3 regions of the Aeribacillus sp. FSL K6-2848 genome follow, and region 1 is predicted to be linked to each of the others. Evidence: riboswitches for the same ligand, from Rfam matches in the RefSeq annotation. Region 1 holds a riboswitch; each other region holds the start of a gene.
What was found. A riboswitch is a leader RNA that binds a small molecule or an ion and turns the genes downstream of it on or off. The one in region 1 is predicted to bind cobalamin.
Positions count from the first base shown of each region.

Region 2: another riboswitch for cobalamin. It lies ahead of NSS70_RS07670 (ABC transporter substrate-binding protein); the one in region 1 lies ahead of NSS70_RS16230 (ribonucleoside-diphosphate reductase subunit alpha).
Region 3: another riboswitch for cobalamin. It lies ahead of metE (5-methyltetrahydropteroyltriglutamate--homocysteine S-methyltransferase); the one in region 1 lies ahead of NSS70_RS16230 (ribonucleoside-diphosphate reductase subunit alpha).

Region 1 is NZ_JBBOQQ010000001.1:3,364,281-3,367,562, forward strand. It holds gene NSS70_RS16220 (IS701 family transposase) at 1-411, shown strand, start outside; gene NSS70_RS16225 (Hsp20/alpha crystallin family protein) at 557-997, shown strand; cobalamin riboswitch at 1,131-1,309, shown strand; gene NSS70_RS16230 (ribonucleoside-diphosphate reductase subunit alpha) at 1,446-3,282, shown strand, end outside.
Region 2 is NZ_JBBOQQ010000001.1:1,554,579-1,557,860, reverse strand. It holds gene NSS70_RS07680 (adenosylcobinamide amidohydrolase) at 1-112, opposite strand, end outside; gene NSS70_RS07675 (FecCD family ABC transporter permease) at 114-1,175, opposite strand; gene NSS70_RS07670 (ABC transporter substrate-binding protein) at 1,138-2,112, opposite strand; cobalamin riboswitch at 2,217-2,397, opposite strand; gene NSS70_RS07665 (N-acetylmuramoyl-L-alanine amidase) at 2,603-3,282, shown strand, end outside.
Region 3 is NZ_JBBOQQ010000001.1:4,135,555-4,138,836, forward strand. It holds gene NSS70_RS19830 (BCCT family transporter) at 1-1,496, shown strand, start outside; cobalamin riboswitch at 1,683-1,881, shown strand; gene metE (5-methyltetrahydropteroyltriglutamate--homocysteine S-methyltransferase) at 2,033-3,282, shown strand, end outside.

The sequences.
Region 1 (3,282 bases):
GGAGCGCTGAAAGGTCTCGATGATGCCGTTGTGTTGTTGGCTTGGAAAGCCGATCAGCCGATGACACCTGAACATCTTCACTGCGTCTTGAGCACCGACCGGGAGCTAAGCGATGAAGAGATCTTGCGCTACTATGCCCAGCGTTGGTCGATCGAATGCTTTTTTCGACAAGCGAAAGACCAGCTGAAGCTCGATGGGTACCGCGTTCGTCAACGTCGGGCGGTGAAACGGTATTGGATCTTGGTGCAACTCGCTTATGTGTACAGTATGGTCGAATCCAACAGCGATTTCTCTACCGGGCTTGACTTCCTTCGAAAGAAGAAAGGACATAGCCTCGTGGAGTTTATTTACGATGCAGCGAAACAAGATATTCCCATTGATGTCGTTAAAAAACAGCTTCATGTGGCATAAGGGGTACTCCGTTTGTCTCTTTTTACATGGTAATTATTGTAATGAAAATTGCTCAACTACAGTAATTTAAACTCTGCTTTATGTATATTTCTCTTCTCAACACAAATAATATTTTCTGTAAAAAAATCAAAGGAGGAACAATCATATGGCTCTCATTCCTTACGATCCTTTTTCTGAGATCAACCAATTTAGACGAAACATGAATCGCGTTTTTTCTGAAAGCTTCCCGCATTTTTTTGAAAACTTTGAGACTATGAATACCCCCCGGCTTGATATTCATGAAACTGCTAATGAAGTAATTGTTACGTGTGATTTGCCCGGCCTTGAAAAAAAGGAAGACGTTGACATTCATCTTGATCGCAACGTTCTTACGATCAGCGGCACAATTCAAAGAAGCAAAGAAGTAAAGGAAGAAGAAATGCATAGACGCGAACGGTTTGTAGGGCGGTTTCACCGCGCTGTTGCATTGCCGGCAAATGTAAAAGAAGAAGAAGTGAGCGCGACATATAAAAATGGCGTTTTGGAAATCCGTATTCCAAAACAAACCGAAAACAACAAAAAGAAAATTGATATTCAGTTTCATTAATTGTTTCGTGAGGTTGCAAAATTTCAATCAGCCTCACTTTTTTATTGCAATTTTCGCCAAGTACGATTATGATGAATATATAACATCAAAAATCTATATATTGTGTAATCAAAAACAATTAAATACTATATATTGAAAACCTAACGACAAAGGTGCTGTTTTCAGCTTAAAAGGGAATCCGGTGAGAATCCGGAACTGTCCCCGCAACTGTGAGTGCTACGAAATGAATAATCCACTGTACGTTTCGTATGGGAAGGATTCAAAGTAGGATGAAGCACGAGTCAGGAGACCTGCCTTTGTCCGAACGTTTCTAATTCTTCGGGGGTTGGGAAGATGAAACGATGGTTTGAATGGAGTAGTTTCGCCTTGTAAACTGCCTCCCTTTTAATCATCGTTTGATCCGCTCAGCTTCCTGAGCGGTTTTTTATTTTGATAAGGAGGATGTTTGATGAATATTACGAAAGCATTAAATCTATACGAGGTTTTTCAAAATCATTTTAACAGGAGCGATTGGGAGCTTTATCTAAGACAGCTTGAAAAAAAGTTTCCATCCCTTTCCTTTCATGAATACAGCGAGAGAGTGTCGACAACCCTACAATACCAGCAGATTGATGATCTTGAAAAATTTACAAACCTGCTGATTATTGAAGCTTTAGCAAACATTTCGGAAAGTGAGCCGGATTGGACTTTTTTAGCTGCACACGTATTTCTTGAAAAAATTTACTATGAAGCGAGCCAAAACAGAAATTACAACCAACCGGGCTACGGCGATTTTTATTTGTTAATCGAAACATTAACCGATCTTGGAATCTACAGCCCTCTTTTGCTAGAGCATTATTCAAAAGAGGAAATTATGGAGCTGGGAAATGCCATTGATCCTGAGAAGGACAAGCTGTTTACATACATCGGATTAAGGACCCTTTACGACCGGTATTTAGCTAAAGATTTTCATAAACGAACATTTGAGCTTCCACAGGAACGTTTTATGATCATCGCTATGACGTTAATGATCAACGAGCATCCGTCCAAACGTTTGCATCTTGTAAAGGAAGCGTATTGGGCATTGAGCCATTTATATATGACGGTTGCAACACCTACATTGGCTAATGCAGGAAAATCAGTCGGTCAGCTTTCAAGCTGCTTTATTGATACGGTAGACGACAGCCTTCAAGGCATTTATGATTCGAACACTGATATTGCCAATGTTTCTAAAAGCGGCGGAGGCATTGGAGTTTATTTAGGGAAAATCAGAAGCCGCGGAAGCGATATCCGGGGGTTCAAAGGAGTTTCATCAGGTGTCATTCCTTGGATGAAGCAATTAAATAATACGGCAGTGAGCGTCGACCAGCTCGGCCAAAGAAAAGGAGCAATTGCCGTTTATTTGGATGTTTGGCATAAAGATATTTTCGCCTTCCTAGATGCAAAATTAAATAACGGAGACGAACGGCTGCGCACCCATGATTTATTTACAGGTGTATGCATTCCTGACCTATTTATGGAGCAAGTTGAAAAGCGCGGGGACTGGTATTTGTTCGATCCCCACGAAGTTCGCAAAGTCATGGGATTCAGTCTGGAAGATTATTATGATGAAGAAAAAGGTAACGGCAGCTTTCGGGAAAAATATTTTGAGTGCGTGAATCATCCTTCCTTATCTAAAGAAAAAGTGCCTGCGATTGAAATAATGAAACGGATTATGATCAGCCAGCTTGAAACGGGAACGCCTTTTATGTTTTATCGGGATGAAGTGAATCGAAAAAACGCAAACAAGCATGCCGGCATGATTTATTGCAGCAATTTATGCACAGAGATTGCGCAAAATCAAAGTGCTACTACTGTTGAAGAACAATATGTCGAAGATGGAAAAATTGTCATTGTGAAAAAGCCCGGCGATTTCGTCGTCTGCAACCTTTCTTCCATCAACTTGGCACGGGCTGTTCCAGACAACGTTCTGGAACGTTTAATCCCTATTCAAGTGCGGATGCTGGACAACGTTATCGATTTAAATAACATTCCGGTATTACAGGCAAAGCTTACAAATGAAAAATACCGTGCAATCGGTCTTGGAACGTTTGGCATGCATCATTTATTTGCACTAAAGGAAATTACATGGGAAAGCGACGAGGCAGTCCAATTTGTCGACCAACTATATGAAAAAATTGCGTATTTAACCATTCAGTCGAGTATGGAGCTCGCAAAAGAAAAAGGCGCATACCCTCTCTTTAAAGGCTCGGAGTGGGATACAGGGCGATATTTTGAAATCCGCGGTTATACGTCAAAAAAATGGC
Region 2 (3,282 bases), 1.8 Mb from region 1:
TCCCGTTTGGCCCCAAAATGCCAAATATTTCCCCTTTTTTTACTGAGAAGGAAAGGTTTTCGATAATCTTTCGCTCTTGATAGCCTCCCGAAATGTTCTTGACTTGCAGCATGTTACCCTCTTCTTTCCATTCTTTGTTTCATTAAAATAAAGGCAAAGCTGGGAGCGCCGATTAAAGCCGTGATCACACCGATCGGAAGTTCTGTCGGCGACACGATCGTTCTTGAAACGAGATCCGCCAAAATTAAAAAAGCGGCGCCAAAAATGGCGGACAGAGGGAGAAGATGGCGATAATCACTTCCCCAAAGCAGCCTGTTTACATGCGGGATGACAAGACCGACAAACCCAATCGTTCCGCTGATGGCAACGGCCGCACCGGCTAAACAAGAGGATGATGCTAAAATAAACAGCTTTCTCCTTTTTACATGGACCCCAAGCTGCTTCGCCTTCTCTTCGCCAAAGGACAGAGCGTTTAATTCTGTTCCGTTTACAAAAATCAAAATGGACCCGATTAAAAAAAACGGCAAAAGCATCAATACGTATCCCCAGCCGCGCATCGCAACGCTTCCTAACAACCAGTTGACAATTTGTCGCAATTCTTCGCCTGTCAGGGCAATCATTAATGAAATGAAAGCACTTAAAAAGGAACTTAAAATAATTCCGGTCAGCACAATCGTTTCAATCCTCATCGTTTTTTCAATGAAATTGGCGAACAAAATCACAGCCAAAATCGTTAAAAAACCCGTAAAAATGCTGACAACCGGCAAAGTGAATGAGCCGAAAAAAGGAATTTGAATGCCGAAAAAAAGAACAAGTACAGCACCTAAAGAAGAACCTGATGAAACACCGAGCGTATAAGGATCTGCCAAAGGGTTTTGCAAAAGCCCTTGATAACAAGCCCCCGCCATTGCAAGCGAGGCTCCGACAAGTCCGGCTAAAACGACACGAGGAAGTCGAATATCAAGCACAATGCTTTTCATGCTTTCATCAATGTCCGGCGCCAAACCGGTATAGAACAGTTGATTGAAAATTATTTGGAAAATATCCTTAAACGTGATGTGAAACGTTCCGATAGAAATTCCTAAAAAGACGGAAAAAATAAGAAAACAAGCGGTCGCCGTATAGGCGACCACATGTTTATTTTTTGTAGACATCCGGATAAATTGCTTTCGCAAGTTCTTCTACTCCTTCAACCAATCTTGGGCCTGGGCGGCTCACCAAGTCGGAATGCACATCGTAAACCCGTTTATTTTTCACCGCTGATACATTTTCCCATCCTTTGCGTGCCAACACCTGGTCAACAGCTTTATCGACGTAATAGCCGTATGTCGTCACAATGACGTCTGGGTTCAGTTTTACAACGGCTTCTTCCGTCATTTGCGGCCAGCCTTCTTGATCGCCCGCTGCATTTTTTGCTCCAATGATCGTTAGCATTTCATCCATAAACGTTCCTTTTCCCGTCGTATAGATTTGTGGTGCGGGATTCACTTCGACAAAAACAGACACTTTTTGATCATCCGGAATCGTTTTTCCTTTTTCTTGAATATCCGCCAGTTTCGTTTTCATCTCAGCCACAATATCTTCGGCTTTGTCACTTGTCCCTGTAATTTTGCCGATTGTTTGGATGGAGTCATACACTTTATCAAATGATTGGGCATCTTCGACTACAAAAACATTTATTCCCGCATCTTTCAGCTGCTTCAGCCCTTCCTGCGAGTTATGGGCGCTGGAAGCATGCGCTAAAACAAGATCCGGTTTTAAAGAAATAATTTTTTCAACATTAAATTCCATCCCGCCAACCTTTTCTTTGTTTTGAACATCTTCCGGATAGTTGTCATTATCACTTACACCGACAATTTGTTCACCCAACCCTAAAGCATAGGCAATTTCAGTATTGCTTGGAATTAGCGAAACAATCCGCTCCGGTTTTTCGCTTACCGTCACCTCATTTCCTAAACCGTCCTTGACCTTCACCGGAAATTGTGAAGCCGTCTCTTCCGTCTTTTGATTGCTTTTGTTTTCAGACGGCTCTGATGTATTTTGTTGGCCGCATCCAGCCGCAATTCCAAATAGAAGTAATAAGGCTAAAAATAGTGCAGATAATTTTTTCATCATTTTCCTCCTCCAATAAAAAACATCTTCTTGAATTCGATAAGAAGATGTCTGAAAACGTACATATGTATTGTTTTCAAACACCTCCCTATCCGCGTAGGGTTTTAGGTGTGCTCAAACAGGCAGGTCTCCTGGCTCATGGTCATCGCTTCCTGGACCTTCCCGTTGAAACAGTGGTTTTCCCAGGTTGCTCCCATTCACAGTGGCGGGACCGCGTTGGATTTTCACCAAACTTCCCTTTTAAGCTGGCAGCTATGTGCCGGCACCTGTTTGCTTTTCGGTATAATGTTATGACGAAATGTATTATACATGATTTGATTGAATTCTGGTAGGAAGAAAATGAAAAAAATCGACAAATTGACCTAAATGTTTTGGATTTCGATACAGTTTTCGCTAAAAATAAAATTTTTTTGAACTTCCTTTCCATTACTTGAATAAAATATTTGTAGACAAGCGAATTGGATGTTTGAAAACGAAGGAGGATATTGCAGTGACAACCGTTCTTTTAGACCCTGGCCACGGAGGAAGCGATCCCGGCGCAACCTATAGAAATTATGAGGAAGAAGATTTTACGTTGACTATTGCCCTCTTGGCAAGACAACATTTACTTGAACATTACCAAGTCAACGTTCTCATGACGCGCACAGACGATCGAACAGTCGGTTTGTCAGAAAGATCATCCATGGCTAACCGAGAGAATGTTGATTTTTTCTGTTCCATTCATATTAATGCCGGCGGAGGAACAGGTTTTGAAAGCTATGTTTATAACGGAGGGGCCTCTCCAAGAACGATCCAATACCGGTCCGTCATCCATGATCAAATTATGAGCGTTATCGGTCCGAAATATAGCGTAAAGGATCGGGGCAAAAAAAGCGCCAATTTTCACGTGTTAAGAGAAACAAAAATGCCTGCGGTTCTTTTGGAAACATTGTTTATTGACCATTCGAATGACATCAAACTTTTAACATCGTCTGACTTTATGAGCGACTATGCAGCAAGCTTAGCCGATGGAATCGGAAAAGCGCTTAATTTGCCCAAAAAGTCGACACGCACCACCCCAACTCCGCAGCCATCGCCAGCTGCAGGCAGCAGGATGTACAAAGTCATTGCCGGTTCCTTTAAAAACCGAGAAAATGCAGAAAAGCTGATAAATGAACTGAAAGGAAAAAA
Region 3 (3,282 bases), 770 kb from region 1:
AACAAGGCGAAGCCATTGTATTAGCTGCCAGCAGCTTTTTAACACAAAAATTTGGAATATTGTATTTAATCATGGGTGCAGCAGTATTGATTTTTATTCTTTATGTTTCTTTTAGCCGATACGGAAAAATCAAACTGGGGGATCCTTTAGAAAAGGCTGAGTTTCCGACATTATCTTGGGCAGCTATGCTTTTTTGCGCTGGAATTGGATCAAGTGTTCTTTATTGGGGAACGATTGAATGGGCTTACTACTATACGGGACCTCCATTTGGCATCGAACCTAGATCAAAAGAAGCCGTTGAATGGGCGGCCGCATATGGAATTTTTCATTGGGGACCGACGGCATGGGCCATCTATTGCCTCCCTGCCCTGCCAATCAGCTATTTCTATTATGTAAAGAAAAAACCGGTGTTAAAAGTAAGCGAAGCGTGCCGGCCTCTCATTGGCAAAAAAGCAGATGGACCAATAGGCAAAATCATTGATGTCTTGTTTATGTTTGGTTTGCTGGGCGGAGCTGGAACGACACTCGCTTTAGGGACGCCGCTCATTACAGAAGGAATTCATGAACTTTCCGGCATCGAACCTTCGATGACACTCCAAACAGTGGTTTTGCTTATTTGTACATTGATCTTCGCAGCAAGCGCTTACTCCGGTTTGCGGAAAGGCATTAAAATTTTGAGCGACATCAACCTATGGCTTGCCGTATTATTGTTGGTGTTTGTCTTCCTTGCCGGCCCGACCGTCTTTCTGGCGGAAACGGCCGTCAACAGCATCGGCATCATGCTTGATCATTACATGCGGATGTCTTTATGGACTGAACCTTTTAACAGTTTAGGACCGTTTGAACGAACAGGCTTTCCGGAATCATGGACGGTATTTTATTGGGCTTGGTGGCTCGTGTACGCTCCATTTGTCGGCTTGTTCGTCGCTAAAATTTCAAAAGGACGCACTGTCCGCGAAATGACGCTCGGAACAGTAGTATATGGAACGCTCGGCTGCATTCTCTTTTTTGGGATTTTAGGAAACTTTGGATTATTTTTAGAACTGACAGGCCAATACCATGTAACAGCTACATTAGATGAACATGGCGGATCAGCAGCCATTATCGGAATATTGAAACAATTGCCGTTAAGCAACATTGTGATTGCCGTATTTACTGTGCTTGCCGTGATCTTTTTAGCAACAACGTTTGATTCAAGCTCTTATATTTTAGCATCTGTTGTCCAAAAAGAAGTTGCCGATGAACCTTTGCGATGGAACCGTTTATTTTGGGCTTTTGCTCTTTCCGTTTTGCCGCTTATTTTAATGTACCTCGGCGGATTGTCCACATTGCAGACTGTTAGCATTATTGGCGGTTTCCCTTTGTTGTTTATTTTTGTCCTTTTAGCCGGTTCTTTTATCAAAGCGGCAAACCAAGATTTTTATTCCAGTAAATCTCAATTATTTAAAATGTATCCTAAAAAGAAAGGCGTGAAAAGAAACCTTCTCTCGAAATAACTGTTTTCCGGAAAAATCCCAACCGCTGTAAAGACCCGCAGAAAACCTTTATGTTCTGGCGGGTTTTTGTCATGTAAAGCGGAAGAAATCGCAAGCCATCTACTTTCCTAAAAAATTTTTCTTTTTAATTGCAAATGTGGTGTTGAAAAATAAAAAAAAATCCTCTATTCTGATAATTATAGTTTCATATGTGTACCAGCAACAGGTGCGTCATATTGCAGCCGCAATATGCGCTTAAAAGGGAAGTTTGGTGAAATTCCAACACGGTCGCGCCACTGTGATGGGGAGCTTTTGATCATCAGCCACTGTTTCTGCCAGAGAAATGGGAAGGAGATCAAAAGCGTTGAACCTAAGTCAGGAGACCTGCCTGTTGTATGCACTACGACCTACGCGTCATAGGGAGGAGTGAGAAGCCATGTTCATGTTGAAACCATTTGGGTGCCTCAACACGAGCTAGGATATCCAGTCCCTCTTTTATTAGCGTAAAGAGGGCTTTTTTATTGTGTTGAGCAAAAATCAAATGGGAGGTTTTCGTAATGGCAGCCATTAGTTCAAATCTTGGCTATCCGCGAATTGGCGAACGCCGGGAATGGAAAAAAGCTTTGGAATTATTTTGGAATGGAGACATTTCTGAAAGCAGCTTACTGGAAACGTTGAAAAAGATCCGTCTTTCCAACTTAAAGAAACAGCATGAAAGCGGAATTGAGCTGATTCCCATAGGAGATTTTTCGTTTTATGACCACGTTCTCGATACTGCTTTCATGTTTGGATATATTCCTTCGAGGTTCCAGCATATGGATCCCCGTTCCATCAAAACATATTTCGCAATGGCAAGGGGATCCGAAGAAGCCGAGGCTTTAGAAATGACAAAATGGTTTGATACAAATTATCATTATATCGTTCCGGAACTGGAAAATAAGCCGCCTGCTTTTTTGGAAAACCGTCTGCTCAAGCTTTACAATGAAGCAAAAGACGAACTAAATATTGAGACAAAACCTGTTGTTTTAGGGCCGATTACTTTTTTAATGCTGGCGAAAAAATATGAAAAACGAGATTTTTATAAGCATTTATCTGCTTTCATCCCAGTTTATATTCAATTGTTGACAGAGTTGCATCAAGCAGGCGCAAAGTGGGTGCAAATCGATGAGCCTGTTCTCGTTCAGGAAATTGATGAGTCATTGATTCCGTTGTTTAAAGAAGTGTATGAAGCTTTTCACGAAGCGAATCCATCTTTGAACATACTGTTGCAAACTTATTTTGAAAGTCTTTCTCACTATCAACATATCGTTTCATTGCCTGTTGCTGCTATCGGTCTTGATTTTGTACATGATGGGGGAGCCAACAGTGCAAACATCCAAAAATTCGGGTTTCCAAAAGACAAAATATTGGCTGCCGGTTTAATCAGCGGCCGCAACATATGGAGGGCATCATTAGAAGAAAAAGCAAGCAAAATTGATTTTCTCGCTCAGCATGTTGATGTTGATCGATTGATCATTCAACCTTCCTGCAGCTTGCTCCATGTGCCGGTTACCGTAAAAAATGAACACGAATTGCCGGAAATTTTAAAAAATGCTCTCTCCTTTGCAGACGAAAAATTAAGTGAAGTCCATCAGCTGACACAATATGCAAAAGGTGAATTAAGTATAAGCGATTTACGATACGATGACCGTTATTACACGCAATTTATGAATTCTGATTTTCGGACAAACCGAAACGTGCAAGAGGCAGCCGCCAAGATTGAATCCTACCCGACGAACCGTGTGGACTTTTCTGTTCGGCGCAAGCT